One region of the Streptomyces sp. NPDC099050 genome, then DNA from elsewhere that is predicted to be linked to it. Evidence: riboswitches for the same ligand, from Rfam matches in the RefSeq annotation. Region 1 holds a riboswitch; each other region holds the start of a gene.
What was found. Region 1 has a riboswitch for cyclic di-AMP ahead of ACIQV3_RS25785 (peptidoglycan DD-metalloendopeptidase family protein). Riboswitches for the same ligand answer to the same signal wherever they lie in the genome.

Region 1 (5,594 bases):
CGCCGGCGGCCCCGTCGACGGCTCCACGCGCAGCGACTGGATCGGCTACGGAACCATCCGCCCCCGCAAGGTGCTGCTCGACCACGAGGGAGACCCGGGAGCGCCCGAAGTCGACCCCCTGGCCCCGCCGGCCCCGGCGAAGGCCCCCACCCCCAGCACCGACCCGACAGCTGCGGCGCCGCTCCGGGCGGAAGCCGCGGATGCGGAATCCGGCCTCCCCTGGCAGTGGCCGGCCCTCGGCGCCTTCGCCGCCGTGGGCCTCGGCCTCGTCGCCACGGTGATCGTCAAGCGGCGTCATCGTTGACCGTCCGAGGCCACCCGGCCCTCATTCGCTCCGGAGCGAGCTTCGACTGGCCCAAGGCGGTGATGATCCACGGCGCACGGCGCAGAGTCGCAAGCTGGCGACATGGGTGGGACCGGGACCCCCCTCCGGTCCCGGCCCCACGGTTCAGGCCCCACGGTTCAGGCGAGCAGCCGGGTTTCGGCGCTCGGTAGGTGGTTCCACCAGTGGCCGTAGCGCCGGTAGACCTCCGGTTCGCGGTCGGCCAGGAAGGCCGTCAGCGCCCGGGCCTCGCCGGCGAGGGCCTGCCAGACCTCCTCCGGCAGCGGGTGGAAGGCGGTGGCCTCGATGCCGGCGCCGGACGGCCGCCACACGCCGGCGACGTGACCGTCGACCAGCAGGGTCGCCAGGGTGTCGCCGTTCATCCGCGCGACAAGCTTGCGGTAGGGCGGCGGAACGATGCGGCTCCGGTCGGCGTAGGCCAGCAGCACGCTGTCCCACATGGCCATCAGCCGGGGCGGCGCCGGCGTGTCCTCCTGCGGACGCGGCGCGCCCTGGACGTCGAACAGTTCCTCGCCCGCCGGTCCCGTCAGCCGGTCGAGCCGTCCGGAGTGCTCCAGCGCGCCAAGGGCCCGGCGCACCCTGGTCCGCTGGACCAGGGAGAACTGCGCCACGTCCGCCACCGACGCCGGCCCGAACCCCTCCAGGTAGCGCAGGACCAGCGTCCGCAGGGATTCCTCCGAAGCCTCCGGGTCCGCCGGTACGGTGCGCGGCCGGCTCGGGGGCGCGACGTACGAGGGACGTTCCCCGAACGACCACGGCGCGGCGGTGGGCGCGTGCAGCAGCGGTGCGTACTGCCGCAGTCCCCACCACGCTCCCGGCCGCGGCGCGGCCCCCAGCCGGTGTCCGAGCCAGGCCTCGCACTCCGCCGTCGTACGGGGCCGGTCGGCGAAGTCCAGCAGCTCCGGCACGAGGGCGTCGGCGTCCTCGGCCGTCAGCCCCGAGTCCGTGAAGCGGGTCCCGAGCCGGGCGGCCCGTACGGACGGCTGCACGGCCTCCCGGAAGGCCGGGTAGTCCTGCGCGTGCACGGCGTGCAGGGTCAGCCGCATCAGCGTCGACTTGAGGACCTCGCGCCCCGTGAAGGCGGCGTCGAGGTCCGACGGGTCGAAGCCGGCGAGCCGGTTCCACAGCGCGAGGTACGGCGAGGCCGCGAGCTGCGCCTGCAGGGCGACCACCCGGCGGACCGCGTCACCGACGCCCATCACCTCGCGCCGCAGCAGCAACTGCCGTGCGAGGGTGGAGCGGTTGAGCTCCCTTGCGCTGATCTTCATGCCACGCCCGTCCCGTCCCGTGCCGGAACGCGCAGCCTAACCGGCACCTCCGACAGCGCCTCGGATTCAGATGCTGACGCCCTTCGACCGCAGGTAGGCCAGCGGGTCGATGTCCGAGCCGTACGAGGGCCCGGTGCGGATCTCGAAGTGCAGGTGCGGGCCGGTCGAGTTGCCGGTGGAACCGGAGAGGCCGATGCTCTGGCCGCCGGTGACGCTCTGGCCGGACGAGACGGACAGCTGGGAGAGGTGCGCGTACTGGCTGTACTTGCCGTCCGTGTGCCGGATGACCACCTCGTTGCCGTACGAGCCGCTCCACCCGGCGGAGACCACGGTGCCGGCGCCGACCGCCCTGACGGTGGTGCCGGTGCCGGCGGAGAAGTCCACACCGGTGTGGTAGCCGCTGGACCACATGGAACCGGCGGTCTTGTACGCGGTGGAGGGGCCGCCGCCGACCGGGGCGACGAAGCCGGTGGACGCGGAACCGCCCTGCTGCTCGGCGGGCGCGGCGTCCTCGGGGGCGGCCGCCCCGTCGTTGGAGCCCGACTCGGAGGAACCCTCACCGGAGGAATCCGACGAATCGCCAGAAGTGGAAGAACCGAACGAAGCGGACTTCTTGGCCGGCTTCGGCGTTCCGGCCGGCGCGGACTCGGCGGCCGCGGCCGGAGCCGCGCCCTTCGCGCCGAGGGTGAGCTCCAAGCCCGGGTGGATCAGCGACGGGTCGGTGCCGACGGCCTCGCGGTTGTCCGCGTAGAGCTGCTCCCAGCCACCGGTGAGCTGCTGGCGCTCGGCGATCTTGGAGAGGTAGTCGCCCGGCACCACGGTGTAGACCGTGGGGGCGCTCTGCGCGGCGGCCGGCGCGGCCTGGAGGGCGGCGCCCGCCTGCAGAGCCACGGCCTGCAGAGCCACGGCCTGCGCGGCCGCCACCTGCGGGGCCAGGACCGGAGCGGCGGCGGGCGCCGCGGCCGGGACTCCCGCGGCGTGGGCGCCGGTGGCGCCGAGCAGCGGAAGCGCGAGGGCCGCGCCGCCGGTGCCGGCGGCGGCGAATCCGCGGGATATCGAGCGGGACTTGGGACGGCGGTGCTTACCCGTTCCGTGCATGGTGAATTCCTCTCCGACGCCTGCGAGGTGAGCTGTCGGGTTCGGACTGGAGATGTCCGGCCGCCCCTGTGCCGGTGAACAGCACTTGTACGGCTTCACCCCGAGCTGTCCCGTTGTAAAGATCTCAACCGGAGATCCGGAACAGCGGCTTACCTGGTTCCCCCGCTCCTGCCGCGCGCGTGAATAGTCGGGTGCGGTTTCCGGTCGGCGGCAGGATTAGGCGGTCCGTCCGGATCGATCGCGAACGTAATCGAGTGCGGCCGCAGGGAACAAGTCATGAATTCCCCAATGGAATCTTGAAGATGACGGGCCGCCGGAATTCTGGTCACCCTCCGTCCATTCCGCGCCTCCAACAACCGCCCCAGCAAGGCAATTCGACATTCGCGATCAGCCACTCAACGTCACCGTATGATCTGGCTCACGGAGGCGTGTCCGATCTCGCCTCTCGCTATGGCAAGTTGGCCATAACCGGCGCAATTCGGACACCATCAACGACGACCACACGGAGGAGCCCGGTGACCCAGCCGATACCCCAGAGTCCGCACGAGGAGCCGGCACTGACCGGAGTGCGCAACTTCCGCGACGTGGGCGGGCTGCCGACCACGGACGGCCGCAGGGTCAAGTCGGGACTACTGTTTCGAAGCGGACATCTGGCGCATGCCACCGAAAGCGACGCGGAATTCCTCGGGTCGCTCGGACTGCACACCGTCTTCGACTTCCGCAACGGAGCCGACCACGCGCTGGAGGGTCCGGACGTGGAGCTGCCCGGGGTGCTCAACGTCAACATCCCGCTGTCCGATCCGGCCGACGGCAGCGAGTTCTGGAAGATGGTCCGCAACGGGGAGCTGGCGGACCTCCGCGAGCTCCTGGGCGAGGGCAGGGCCGCCGACCGGATGTCCCGTTCGTACCGGGCGATGATCCGTACCCGTACCGCCGAGCACAGCCGGGTGGTGCACGCGCTCGCCGAGCACAGCGTCCCGGCCCTCATGCACTGCGCGGCCGGGAAGGACCGGGCCGGCCTGTCGATCGCCGTCACCCTGCTCGCGCTGGGCGTGGAGCGGGAGGCGATCCTGGCGGACTACCTGGAGTCGAACGCGCCGCACAACCGCTACCGGGTCCGCCGGGGCAGCGACGCGCCCGAGGCCCGCGCCCCCGAGGTGATGGAGCTGCTCGCCCCGCTCTTCGACGCCCGCGCCCCGTATCTGACCACGGCCTTCGACACCATCGACGAGGAGTGGGGCGGCGTGGAGCGCTACCTCGCCGAGGGCCTCGGGCTCATGCCCGAGACCCTCGCCAGCCTCCGCGAGCGGCTGCTGGACTGACGCCCCACGAGGTGGGCCGTCGCCGACCGCCGAGCCGCCGGCTCAGCGGTGCTCAGCGGTTGGCGACGGCCTGCTTCACCAGCGTCCGGCCGAAGTCCCACATCAGCGCGCCGCCTCCGTGGGCCTCGTCCATGACCGCGCGGAAGGCGCCGACGAACCGGTCGACGTCCGCCTCGTCCACGATCAGCGGCGGGATCAGCTTGATCACTTCCAGGTGGTCCCCGGAGACCTGCGTGAGGATCCGGTGCTTCTGCAGCAGGGGCACCACGACCATCTGCGCGAACAGCCCCTTGCGCGCCGCCTGCAGCATGGTCCAGCGGCTGCGCAGGCCCAGCGAGGACGGCCGGCCGAACTCGATGCCGATCATCAGCCCGCGTCCCCGTACCTCGTGGAGGAGTTCGTACTCGTCCACGAGCGCGGCGAGCCGCCCGCGCAGCAGGTCGCCCGTCGCGCGGGCCCGGGCCACCACCTGCTCGTCCTCCATGACGGAGAGGACGGCGAGCCCGGCCGCCATCGCCTGCGCGTTGGAGCCGAAGCTGGCGGAGTGGACGAGCACCCGGTCCATGGAGGAGTAGACCTTCTTGAAGATCCAGTCCTTGCCCAGGGTCGCGCCGACGGGCACGTAGCCGCCGGACAGGGCCTTGGCCACGCAGACCAGGTCCGGTTCGACTCCGGGCTCGTGCTGGTAGGCGTAGAAGTCGCCGGTCCGTCCGAGGCCGGTCTGCACCTCGTCCGCGATCAGCAGGGCCCCCCGCCGGTGCAGGAGCTCCTGCGCGGCGAGCAGGAAGCCGGGCGGCGCGGCGAGCACCCCCTTGCCCTGGATCGGCTCCACGACCAGGGCCGCCACGTCCCCCTTCCCCAGCTCCCGGTCCAGCGCCTCCAGGTCCCCGAGCGCGATCGCGGTGTCCGGCAGCAGCGGCGCGAAGCCATCGCGGAAGCCCGCCTCCCCGTTGACCGAGAGCGAGCCCGTGGTGAGCCCGTGGAAGGCGTGGTCGCAGTAGAGGACCCTGGGGCGCCCGGTGGCGTACCGGGCGAACTTCAGGGCGGTCTCCACCGCCTCCGTGCCGCTGTTGCCGAAGAAGACCCGGTCCAGGTGCGGACTGTGGGAGAGCAGCTTCTCGGCCAGCAGCCCGGGCAGCGGCTGGCAGTCGAAGCGGGTGAGGTCGGCGAGCTGGGCGTCCAGCACGTCGTGCAGGGCGCGGCGGACCACCGGGTGGTGGCGGCCCAGGCCCATCACTCCGAAGCCCGCCAGCATGTCGAGGTAGTCGTTGCCCTCGGCATCCCAGAAGTGGGCTCCCTCGGCCCGCACGTACACCTTGTCGAACCCGATGGTGTGCAGCATCCGGGGCAGCTGGTGGTTGAGGTGGCGGGCGTGCAGTTCGTACCGCTCGCCACCCCGCTCGGCCAGCAGGGCGCCGAGATCGAAGCCGGTCATGCCGACTTGTCCCTGCTCCCGCCCCCCACGGTCTCGCGGACGGCCCGCAGCGACTCCTTGAGCGAACCCATGGTGGCCAGCACGGCCGTGGGCTCGTACCCGCAGTGCGCCATGCAGTTCGCGCAGCG
Region 2 (5,594 bases), on a different contig from region 1:
GAAAGGTGCAGCCTCATGCGTTCCGGGAACGGCCGCCACAGACGCCCCCGACAAGTGCCCGCACTTGTCGTCACCGCCGGAGTCACCGGCACCGCGCTCGCCCTGCCGCTGCTCGCCGCCACGGGCGCGAGCGCGGCGGAGACCTCCACATGGGACAAGGTCGCCGAGTGCGAGAGCGGCGGCACGTGGAGTGCCAACTTCGGCGGCGGCGCGTACGGCGGGCTGCAGTTCACCCAGGAGCAGTGGAAGCAGGCCGGCGGGCTCGACTTCGCCGAGCGCGCCGACCTGGCCAGCCGCTCCCAGCAGATCGCGGTCGCCGAACGGGTGCTGGCTTCCCAGGGCCCCCAGGCGTGGCCGCTGTGCGGAGTGCGGGCCGGTCTGACCCAGGACGGGCCCGCCGCCGTGGTGGACCCGGGCCTGCCCGGCGGTTCCGGATCCGTCACCCCGGCCCCGTCCCGTCCGGACGACACCGTGCCCCACACCGGCTCGGGCAAGCCGTCCACGGACTTCGGGGCCCCTACGCCGAAGACCCCGGCGCCCGAGGCCCCGTCGGCCTCGACGCAGCCCGGCTATCCGATCGGCGTGCCCGGCGAACTGCCCGTCATGCCCGCGCCGGACCTGGAGACGCCCCCGGGGCTCCCGGGCGACCCGACGCCTCCCACGAGCCCGACGCCTCCCACGGGCCCGGTGGACCCCACCGCCCCGGTGGGCCCGGTCAATCCCGTCGATCCGACCGCTCCGGTGGACCCGACGGCGCCGCCGTCCGCGGACCCCACCGCGCCGGTGGGCCCGACGGCTCCCGTCTCCCCGTCCAACCCGGGGGACGCCACGAACCCGGCGAACCCGACCAACCCGACCAACCCGGGGAATTCCGCGAACCCGGCAAATCCGGCCAACCCGATTGATCCCACGGCCCCGACGACTCCGGCCGCACCCGGCGCCTCCACCGCTCCGAGCGCGCCGGCGACCCCCGGCGCGACCCCCGGCGCGACCGAGGGCGGCGGCAAGCACCGCGGCCCGGCCGCGCTCGAGACGTCCGCCGCGCCTGATGCCGCGTCGGACCCCACGTACACCGTGAAGGCGGGCGACAGCCTCATCGCGATCGCGGACGCCAACGGAGTGAAGGGTGGCTGGAAGGGCCTCTACGAGGCCAACGAGCAGGTCATCGGCGGCGATGCGGACCTGATCAAGCCCGGTCAGAATCTGGATCTAACGCATCAATAAGGGCACTTAAGGCGCCCGGAACCAGCTGATTGTCCGTTTTCTGTAAGTGAGACATGTGTCTCTTCAGGTCAACTGGCGTGTCCGGCCCGGAGCGTTCCGCAAACCCCGCCCTCACCTGCGCAAACGCCCTTCCGGGGAGCGCAAGTAGGCACCGATTCCCCCCGATGTCCCTCGTTGAACATCGGGGGGAGACCTGTCTACCTTCTGAATCGCTCGCCACCGCGGGCTCCTTCGACCGCATCGCCGAATCCTGCCGGCGGACGGAGGGAACACTCGTCGCGTAAAGCGCCGAAGGCAGGAGCGGGGGAACCAAGGTAGGCGCCGGTCGCGGCCGTTGAGAGACGGTCACATCGCCGGCTAGGGGTTAAGCCAAGCGCTAGGTCGCTCGGCCGGGCACTCACTCGCCCGAACCCGACAGCTCACCTCGTAGGCGTCGGTGAGGAGAACTCCATGCTGCTTTCGGGCAAGGGCAAGCACCGTCGTGGCTCCAAGGCCGTCCGCATCGTCACGCTCGCCGGTGTCGCCGGTGTGGCCGTGGCCGCGCCGCTGATGGCCGCGGGCACCGCCTCCGCCGCGACCGGCGCCGAGTGGGACCGCGTCGCCTCGTGCGAGTCGGGCGGCAACTGGTCCATCAACACGGGCAACGGCTACTACGGCGGCCTGCAGTTCTCGTCGTCCACCTGGGCCGCGTTCGGTGGCAAGGCGTACGCCGCGCAGGCCAACCAGGCCTCCAAGTCGCAGCAGATAGCCATCGCCGAAAAGGTCCTCAAGGGCCAGGGCAAGGGCGCCTGGCCGTCCTGCGGCGTCGGCCTGTCGAACTCCTCCTACACCGGCGGCGGCTCGGGGACGACCACCCCCTCCAAGCCGAAGACCCAGCCGAAGCCGGCTGCGCCGAAGCCGAAGGCCGAGGCTCCGAAGAAGGAGACCAAGCGCGTCGAGGCTCCGACCACGCGCTCCGAGCGTCCGGCCGCCGCGCCGAAGACCGAAGCCCCCAAGACGGGCAACGGCTCTTACGAGGTCAAGTCCGGCGACACGCTGGGCGCGATCGCCGACGCGAACAAGGTGTCCGGCGGCTGGGAGAAGCTCTTCGACCTCAACAAGGAGATCCTGTCGGACGCCGACCTGATCTACCCGGGTCAGAAGCTGAACCTCAGCTGAAAACCGTGAGAACGCTCGCGGCCGCTTTCGCGACGCGCAGTAGTTCCACCGCGTAGTTCCACCAGAGATTCCACCGCCCGGCGCGCAACCCCCTTCGCGCCGGGCGGTGCTGTGTGCGGATGTTCTCCGCCTGACGGAGCCTCCGGAACGCAGATGATCAAGGGTCCTATGTCCTGTAAGAGGGGCATTCAGGCCCTTTTTCGTCCCAGCCCCCGGGCGGTCGGCTGGCCGAGTGCCCGGAGGCGGTTAGGCTCTAAGCGGCAAGGCCATCCCACGGCCTGACACGCCACCGCACACCCAGCGTCACATCCCAGAAGGAGATGCTCGTGCCGTCCATCGACGTCGTCGTAGCCCGGGAAATCCTGGACTCCCGAGGCAATCCCACGGTCGAGGTCGAGGTGGGCCTCGACGATGGCAGCACCGGCCGTGCTGCAGTCCCGTCCGGCGCCTCCACCGGAGCGTTCGAAGCCGTAGAGCTCCGCGACGGTGACCCCAACCGCTACATGGGCAAGGGCGTCGAGAAGGCCGTCCTCGCCGTCATCGAGCAGCTCGGCCCGGAGCTCGTCGGCTACGACGCCACCGAGCAGCGCCTGATCGACCAGGCGATGATCGACCTGGACGCCACCGAGAACAAGGCCTCCCTCGGCGCCAACGCCATCCTGGGCGTCTCCCTCGCCGTCGCGCACGCCGCGTCCGAGGCCTCGGACCTCCCGCTGTTCCGCTACCTCGGCGGTCCGAACGCGCACCTGCTGCCCGTTCCGATGATGAACATCCTGAACGGTGGGTCGCACGCCGACTCCAACGTCGACATCCAGGAATTCATGATCGCCCCGATCGGCGCGGAGTCCTTCTCCGAGGCCCTTCGCTGGGGTGCCGAGGTCTACCACACGCTCAAGAAGGTCCTGCACACCAAGGGCCTCTCCACCGGTCTTGGCGACGAGGGCGGCTTCGCGCCGAACCTGGAGTCGAACCGCGCCGCGCTGGACCTCATCGTCGAGGCCATCAAGCAGGCCGGCTACGTCCCGGGCACCCAGATCGCGCTCGCGCTCGACGTCGCCGCGTCCGAGTTCTACAAGGACGGCAACTACGAGTTCGAGGGCAAGTCCCGCTCGGCCGCCGAGATGACCGACTACTACGCCGAGCTCGTCGAGGCGTACCCGCTGGTCTCCATCGAGGACCCGCTGTTCGAGGACGACTGGGCCGGCTGGAAGACCCTCACCGACCGCCTGGGCTCCAAGGTCCAGATCGTCGGCGACGACCTCTTCGTCACCAACCCCGAGCGTCTCGCCCGCGGCATCGAAGAGGGCTCGGCGAACGCCCTGCTCGTCAAGGTGAACCAGATCGGTTCGCTGACCGAGACCCTGGACGCCGTCGAGATGGCCCAGCGCAACGGTTTCAAGTGCATGATGTCGCACCGTTCCGGTGAGACCGAGGACGTCACGATCGCCGACCTCGCGGTCGCCGTGAACTGCGGCCAGATCAAGACCGGCGCCCCGGCCCGCTCGGACCGCGTCGCCAAGTACAACCAGCTGCTGCGCATCGAGGAGATCCTCGACGACGCCGCGGTGTACGCGGGCCGCAGCGCCTTCCCGCGCTTCAAGGGCTGAACACCCTGATCGGTCCTTAGGGGCGCAAGCCTCCCTACGTCCCCGCACTCGGTCCCGTACCGTGTGCGGGGACGTAGTGCGTCGTGCGCATATAGGGGAGGCGGATCAATGGCCGGGAACCGGGACCGGTTCGCCACGTTCTCGACCGCGACCAGGCTCAAGCAGCTCGGTGAGCGGACCGCGGCACACGTGTACCGCTCGCAGTCCCGCCGACAGGTCCGCCGCAGCCGGCTCACGGGCCGGGCCGCCCTGCTCGTCCTCGTCCTCTGTACCCTGGTCGTCGCCCTCGCGTATCCGATGCGCCAGTACGTCTCCCAGCGCTCGGAGATCGCGAAGCAGCAGAAGGAGGCCGTCTCCGCGCGGGACCGGCTGGAACGGCTGCGCGACGAGAAGGCCCGCTGGCAGGACAACGCGTACGCCGAGCAGCAGGCGCGCAAGCACCTGCACTTCGTCCGGCCGGGCGAGGTCAGCTACATCATGACCGACCCCGGAGCCGCCGCGGCAGAGCAGCGCCGCGGCGGACAGGCCGCCACCGACCGGCCCTGGTACTCCAACGTCTGGGACGGCGTCGACAAGGCCGACCGCCCGGGCGACTGAGTCCCACCCATCCACGAGAACGAAAAGACTTCCTCCAGGCATGCAGACGCCCCCGCCCCAGACCGACCGGACCGAGCCGACCGCCGCCGACATCGAGGCGTTCGAACAGCAGCTCGGCCGCCCCCCGCGCGGGCTCCGAGCCATCGCGCACCGCTGCCCCTGCGGGCAGCCGGACGTGGTGGAGACCGCCCCGCGGCTCCCCGACGGCACCCCCTTCCCGACGCTGTACTACTTGACCTGCCCGCGGGCCGCCGGTGCGATCGGCACGCTGGAGGCCAACGGCGTGATGAAGGAGATGCAGGCCCGCCTCGCCGTGGATCCGGAGCTGGCCGCGGCCTACCGGGCCGCGCACGAGGACTACATCACCCGCCGCGACGCCATCGAGGTGCTCCAGGGCTTCCCGAGCGCCGGCGGCATGCCGGACCGGGTGAAGTGCCTGCACGTGCTGGTCGGCCACTCCCTGGCCGCGGGCCCGGGCGTGAACCCGTTCGGCGACGAGGCCCTGGCGATGCTGCCCGAGTGGTGGGCCAAGGGCGCCTGCGTCACCCCGTGCGGAGAGAAGAAGGCCGACGGGCGCGCGGAGAACGCCGCGGACGCGGAGGCGGGCGCGTGACCCGGGTCGCGGCCGTCGACTGCGGTACGAACTCCATCCGGCTCCTCGTCGCGGACCTCGACCGGGCCACCGGCGAGTTGACCGACCTGGACCGCCGGATGACCGTCGTCCGGCTCGGCCAGGGCGTCGACAAGACCGGCCGGCTGGCCCCGGAGGCGCTGGAGCGCACCTTCGCGGCGTGCCGCGACTACGCGGCGGTCATCAAGGAACTCGGCGCCGAGCGGGTGCGCTTCGTGGCGACCTCGGCCTCCCGGGACGCCGAGAACCGCGACGAGTTCGTCCGGGGCGTCCTGGACATCCTGGGCGTCGAGCCCGAGGTGATCAGCGGGGACCAGGAGGCCGAGTTCTCCTTCACCGGCGCCACCGGTGAGCTGGCCGGCCGCACCGATCTGGAG
Region 3 (5,594 bases), on a different contig from region 1:
GGTCACCTTAAGGCGCGAACGGCTCGACTGGCCCGGGCGCGGCGCATCAGGCAAGCTGGCTCGAATAAGGGCAAGCTGGGGCAGGTCGAACGGCGGGAAACTCGGGCCGAAGGTCGGTTCGACCATTCCGGGCGTCGTGAGAGACTGGTCTAGACAACCCGTAAGAACCTGAAGGGCATCACCATGGCAGAGCGCCGCGTCAACGTCGGCTGGGCCGAGGGCCTGCACGCTCGTCCCGCCTCGATCTTCGTCCGCGCGACGACCGCTTCCGGCGTCCCGGTGACCATCGCGAAGGCCGGCGGCGACCCCGTCAACGCCGCCTCCATGCTGGCAGTTCTGGGCCTGGGCGCCCAGGGCGGCGAGGAGATCGTCCTCTCGTCCTCGGCCGATGGCGCCGAGGCCGCGCTGGACCGCCTCGCGAAGCTGGTCGCCGAGGGTCTCGAGGAGCTCCCCGAGACCGTCTGACCCTTCGGGTTCGACCCGCAGGACTTGCTGGACTTGTTGTACCTGTTGCACCCGTCGCACCTGTTGTGCCTGTTGCACTTGCACGGCGAAGCCGTTGCCCCCGACCGATGAGGCCGGGGGCAACGGCTTCGCTGCTTTCGTACGGGGAATGCGGTCGGCTCGCCTTGCCCGGCGGCCCGGACGGACGGACGGGTATACGTACGCCCCCATTCCGGCGCCCCCATTCCGGCGCACCCCATTCCGGTGGCCCGAATTCCGGCAGTCGAATTCCTGCGGCACAGTGACACCCGGGGCGCGGGTCATGAAAAGCGGGGCGCGGGCGCGAATTACCGGCCCGAATATCCCCCCTTTGTATACGGCGTTTGTTAATGCGGAACGCTCGCCGTGTTTACGGCAGGTTGCAAAGTCCTCACGCGCATCCGGTGCGCCCCCGCCGCCCGGTCCACGTGGGCCGCGGTCAGCGCCCGGGCCCGCTCGGCGTCGCCCCGGGCCACCGCGTCCACGATCGCGCCGTGCTCCGCCCAGGACTCCGCGGGCCGCACCGGGGCCTCCACCACGTACATCCAGGCCACCTTGTGGCGCATCTGGGTGAGCAGGGCGATGAGCCCGGGGCTGCCCGAGGCCTGGGAGAGCGTCTCGTGGAACCAGCCGCCCAGGGAGCGCAGATCCTCCCCCTGGCCCCGCCTGGCCCGCTCCTGGCCCAGCCTGACCAGGCCCCGCAGCACCTTGAGGTGGGCCTCGCTGCGGCGTCTGGCCGCCCGGGCGGCAGCGAGGGGCTCCAGGAGCATGCGCAGCTCCAGGAGGTCGGCCGCCTCCTGCTCGGTCGGCTCGGCCACGCAGGCGCCGGCATGCCGGCGGGTGGTCACGAACCCCTCGGACTCCAGCGTGCGCAGCGCCTCGCGGACCGGAACGCGCGAGACTCCGTACCTTCGGGCCAGCACTTCCTCGGTCAGCCGGGCGCCGGGCCCGAACACCCCGGAGACGATGTCTTCGCGGATCGCTGTGCATACCGTGTGCGCGGGAATACGCAAGACCGGACCTCCGCCTTTTTCGTATGACTGTGCGCGGTGCGACTCTATTGCAACACACGATAATTTCCGAGGACGGCCGGAAATACGAAACATTCACACACGCGGAGCGCGAAACACGACGAAGGCCCCGGCTCTCAAAGAGCCGGGGCCTCCGCGGAAGACGTGCGGTGGGGCGAGCGGGTCAGATGCTGACGCCGTGCGAGCGCAGGTACGCCACCGGGTTGATGTCCGAACCGTAGTCGGCGCCGGTGCGGGCCTCGAAGTGCAGGTGCGGGCCGCTGGAGTTGCCGGTGGAGCCCGACAGGCCGATCTTCTGGCCCGGGACGACCTGCTGGCCGACGGAGACGCTCAGCGAGGACATGTGCCCGTACTGGGTGTACGTGCCGTCGGCGTGCTTGATGACGACGTTGTTGCCGTACGCGCCGCCATAGCCCGCCTCGACCACGGTGCCGAGACCCACGGCCTGCACCACGGTGCCGGAGGCGGCGCGGAAGTCGATTCCCGTGTGGCTGCCGGAGGACCACATGCCGCCACCCGCGTGGTACTGCGTGCTGATGGAGGTGTTGTCGAGCGGCGACACGAAGGTGTTGAGGCGCTTGCGCTCCTCTTCGCGGGCGGCACGCTCGGCGGCCTCGCGCTCGGCCTTGGCCTGGGCTTCGGCCTTCGCCTTGGCCTCGGCGGCCCGCTGGCGGGCGTCGGCCTCGGCCTGCGCCTTGGCGGCGGCGGCCTCGGCGGCCCGCTCCTGGGACTGGGCCTGGGCCTCTACGTCACCGGCGAGCTCGTCGGCCAGCACGATGGTGTTCAGGGCGCCGGTGTCCTCCACGGAGGGGGACTTGTCCGCGGCGAACGCGGGGCCGGCCAGGGAGCCTACGACGCCGGTGGCGGCGAGGGCGGCTATGCCGGCGTAGCCGGCGGTCTTGCGGCTCAGACGGCTCGAGCCACGGTGCTTGCCGGCGGCACTACTGCCAAACGCCATGAAGGGGCTGATCCTTTCCTTCCCTCTCGCCTACCGGGTTAGCTGACGGGTTCGGAGCAGGAAGGTCTCCTACGGGCCCCCTCTTGCGAGGCGGTCCGATTCACCCCAGGGACACAAGTGGGTCCCCGGCTCCCCAGGCTCGCGCCTGACGGGGACTCGGCGATCGCTGCCCGGTGCCGCGGACGCGGCGTTTACAACTGACGGACAGCACGGCCGACGCTAGGCGGATCATCAGCCAATCACCAAACAGACACGCTCTTTTGTTGCGTACGCCACACCACATACAAGCAACCACACCAGAAAAGAGACAAGGAGCCCAAAAGGGACCCCGGCGGACAAACCACCGGAGCCCCTTCAGTGACAGGCCAGTTGGCGATCAGTTGGCGACCACGGTCACTTCACCGATCCCGAGGGCCCGTACCGGCTCCTCGATCAGCGAGGCGTCCCCGACCAGGACCGTGACCAGACGGTCCACCGGGAAGGCGCTGACGACCGCCGAAGTGGCCTCCACCGTCCCCGTTTCGGCCAGCCGCGCGTACAACTGCGCCTGGTAGTCGTCCGGGAGCTCCTGCTCGACCTGGTCGGCGAGCGTGCCCGCGACGGAGGCGGCGGTCTCGAACTTCAGCGGGGCCACGCCCACCAAGTTCTGCACGGCCACGTCCCGTTCGGCGTCGGTCAGGCCGCCCTCCGCGAGGGTGCGCAGCACCGTCCAGAGGTCGTCCAGGGCCGGGCCGGTGTTCGGCGTGTCCACCGAGCCGCTGATGGCGAGCATCGAGGCGCCCTTGCCGTCGGCCGTGGAGCGCAGCACCTGGCCGAAGGCGCGCACGCCGTACGTGTACCCCTTCTCCTCGCGCAGCACCTTGTCCAGCCGGGAGGTGAGCGTGCCGCCCAGGCAGTACGTGCCGAGCACCTGGGGCGCCCAGACCCGGTCGTGCCGGTCCGCTCCGATGCGGCCGATCAGCAGCTGCGTCTGGACCGCGCCGGGCCGGTCCACGATGACCACGCGGCCCGTGTCGTCGGCAGTGATCGGCGGGACCGGGCGCGGGGCGGTGGTGTCACCGGTCCACGCGCCCAGGGTGTCGGCCAGGACGGCGTCCAGGTCGATGCCGGTCAGGTCGCCGACGACCACCGCGGTGGCGGTCGCGGGGCGCACGTGGGCCTCGTAGAAGGCGCGTACGGCCGCGGAGTCGATGCGGGCGACCGTCTCCTCGGTTCCCTGACGCGGGCGGGACATCCGCAGGGAGGCCGGGAAGAGCTCCTTCGAGAGCTGCTTGGCGGCGCGGCGCTGCGGGTTGGCGCTCTCGTGCGGGATCTCGTCGAGCCGGTTGCGCACCAGGCGGTCGACCTCGGCGTCGGCGAAGGCCGGTGCGCGCAGCGCCTCGGCGACCAGCCCCAGCGCCTTGTGCAGGCGGGAGGCCGGGACCTCCAGGGAGACCCGCAGGCCGGGGTGGTCGGCGTGCGCGTCGAGGGTGGCGCCGCAGCGCTCCAGCTCGGCGGCGAACTCCTCGGCGGAGCGCTTGTCGGTGCCCTCGGACAGGGCGCGGACCATGATGGTGGCCACGCCGTCGAGGCCCTCGGGCTCCGCGTCGAGCGGGGCGGTGAGGTTGATCTCGACGGCGACGACCTGCTGGCCCGGGCGGTGACAGCGCAGCAGGGTCAGGCCGTTGGCCAGTACCCCGCGCTCGGGGGCCGGGAAGGCCCACGGCTGCGGCTCGCCGGCCTCGGGGCGCGGGTGGAAGGTCATCGTGACGGCTGCGGTGCCGGCTGCGGTGTCGCTCACTGCTCCGCCCCCTCGTTCTCGTCGCTCGCGCCGGTCGCGTCGGTCGCGTCGGTCTCTTCGATGTCATCCGCGGCGATCGGCTCGTAGACGAGCACCGCCCGGTTGTCGGGGCGCAGTCGGGCCGCGGCCACGGCCTGCACCTCCTCGGCAGTGATGTCGAGGACGCGCTGGACGGCGGTCAGCGCCAGCTGCGGGTCGCCGAACAGCACCGCGAAGCGGCACAGTTCGTCGGCGCGGCCGGCCACCGTGCTCAGCCTGTCCAGCCATTCGCGCTCCAGCTGGGCCTGTGCGCGCTCCATCTCCTCGGCCGTCGGGCCCTCGGCGGCGAACCGCGCGAGCTCCTCGTCCACGGCCGCCTCGATGGCGGGCACCTCGACGCCGCTGGAGGTCTTGACGTCCAGCCAGCCCAGCGAGGGCGCGCCGGCGAGACGCAGCATGCCGAAGCCGGCCGCGACGGCGCTCTGGTCGCGGCGCACCAGCCGGTTGTGCAGACGGGAGGACTCGCCGCTGCCCAGGACCGTCAGCGCCACGTCGGCGGCGTCGCACTCGCGGGTGCCGTCGTGCGGGAGGCGGTAGGCCGCCATCAGCGCGCGGGCCGGGACCTCCTCGATGATCTCCTCGCGCAGCTGCCCGCCCATGATCTCGGGCAGCGAACCGTCGCGCGGCGGCTGCTTGCCGTCGTGGCCGGGGATGGTGCCGAAGTACTTCTCCACCCAGGCGAGCGTCTTCTCGGGGTCGATGTCGCCGACGACCGAGAGCACGGCGTTGTTGGGCGCGTAGTACGTACGGAAGAACGCGCGCGCGTCCTCCAGGGACGCGGCGTCCAGATCGGCCATGGACCCGATCGGGGTGTGGTGGTACGGGTGGCCCTCCGGGTAGGCCAGGGCCGTCAGCTTCTCGAAGGCCGTGCCGTACGGGACGTTGTCGTACCGCTGGCGGCGCTCGTTCTTGACGACGTCGCGCTGGTTCTCCATGGACTCGTCGTCCAGGGCGGCCAGCAGCGAGCCCATCCGGTCCGCCTCCAGCCACAGCGCGAGCTCCAGCTGGTGCGTCGGCATCGTCTCGAAGTAGTTGGTCCGCTCGAAGCTGGTGGTCCCGTTGAGGGAGCCGCCGGCTCCCTGGACCAGTTCGAAGTGGCCGTTTCCGGAGACGTTCTTCGACCCCTGGAACATCAGGTGCTCGAAGAGGTGAGCCAGGCCGGTACGTCCCTTGACTTCGTGGCGCGAGCCGACGTCGTACCAGAGGCAGACCGCGGCGACCGGGGTCAGGTGGTCCTCGGACAGCACCACGCGCAGGCCGTTGGCCAGCCGGTGCTCGGTCGCTGTGAGGCCGCCGGAGCCGG

Region 2: another riboswitch for cyclic di-AMP. It lies ahead of ACIQV3_RS33150 (transglycosylase family protein); the one in region 1 lies ahead of ACIQV3_RS25785 (peptidoglycan DD-metalloendopeptidase family protein).
Region 3: another riboswitch for cyclic di-AMP. It lies ahead of ACIQV3_RS07500 (M23 family metallopeptidase); the one in region 1 lies ahead of ACIQV3_RS25785 (peptidoglycan DD-metalloendopeptidase family protein).

The regions. Positions count from the first base shown of each region.
Region 1 is NZ_JBIWAE010000016.1:147,887-153,480, forward strand. Features, by position in the region: gene ACIQV3_RS25775 (S8 family serine peptidase) at 1-304, shown strand, start outside; gene ACIQV3_RS25780 (winged helix DNA-binding domain-containing protein) at 463-1,611, opposite strand; gene ACIQV3_RS25785 (peptidoglycan DD-metalloendopeptidase family protein) at 1,678-2,709, opposite strand; cyclic di-AMP (ydaO/yuaA leader) riboswitch at 2,712-2,909, opposite strand; gene ACIQV3_RS25790 (tyrosine-protein phosphatase) at 3,225-4,031, shown strand; gene ACIQV3_RS25795 (aspartate aminotransferase family protein) at 4,084-5,466, opposite strand; gene hpnH (adenosyl-hopene transferase HpnH) at 5,463-5,594, opposite strand, start outside.
Region 2 is NZ_JBIWAE010000026.1:25,967-31,560, forward strand. Features, by position in the region: gene ACIQV3_RS33145 (transglycosylase family protein) at 55-1,224, shown strand; cyclic di-AMP (ydaO/yuaA leader) riboswitch at 1,501-1,672, shown strand; gene ACIQV3_RS33150 (transglycosylase family protein) at 1,675-2,382, shown strand; gene eno (phosphopyruvate hydratase) at 2,703-3,989, shown strand; gene ACIQV3_RS33160 (septum formation initiator family protein) at 4,098-4,586, shown strand; gene ACIQV3_RS33165 (DUF501 domain-containing protein) at 4,627-5,199, shown strand; gene ACIQV3_RS33170 (exopolyphosphatase) at 5,196-5,594, shown strand, end outside.
Region 3 is NZ_JBIWAE010000003.1:374,250-379,843, forward strand. Features, by position in the region: gene ACIQV3_RS07490 (HPr family phosphocarrier protein) at 184-465, shown strand; gene ACIQV3_RS07495 (GntR family transcriptional regulator) at 831-1,496, opposite strand; gene ACIQV3_RS07500 (M23 family metallopeptidase) at 1,678-2,472, opposite strand; cyclic di-AMP (ydaO/yuaA leader) riboswitch at 2,485-2,644, opposite strand; gene ACIQV3_RS07505 (M16 family metallopeptidase) at 2,849-4,216, opposite strand; gene ACIQV3_RS07510 (M16 family metallopeptidase) at 4,249-5,594, opposite strand, start outside.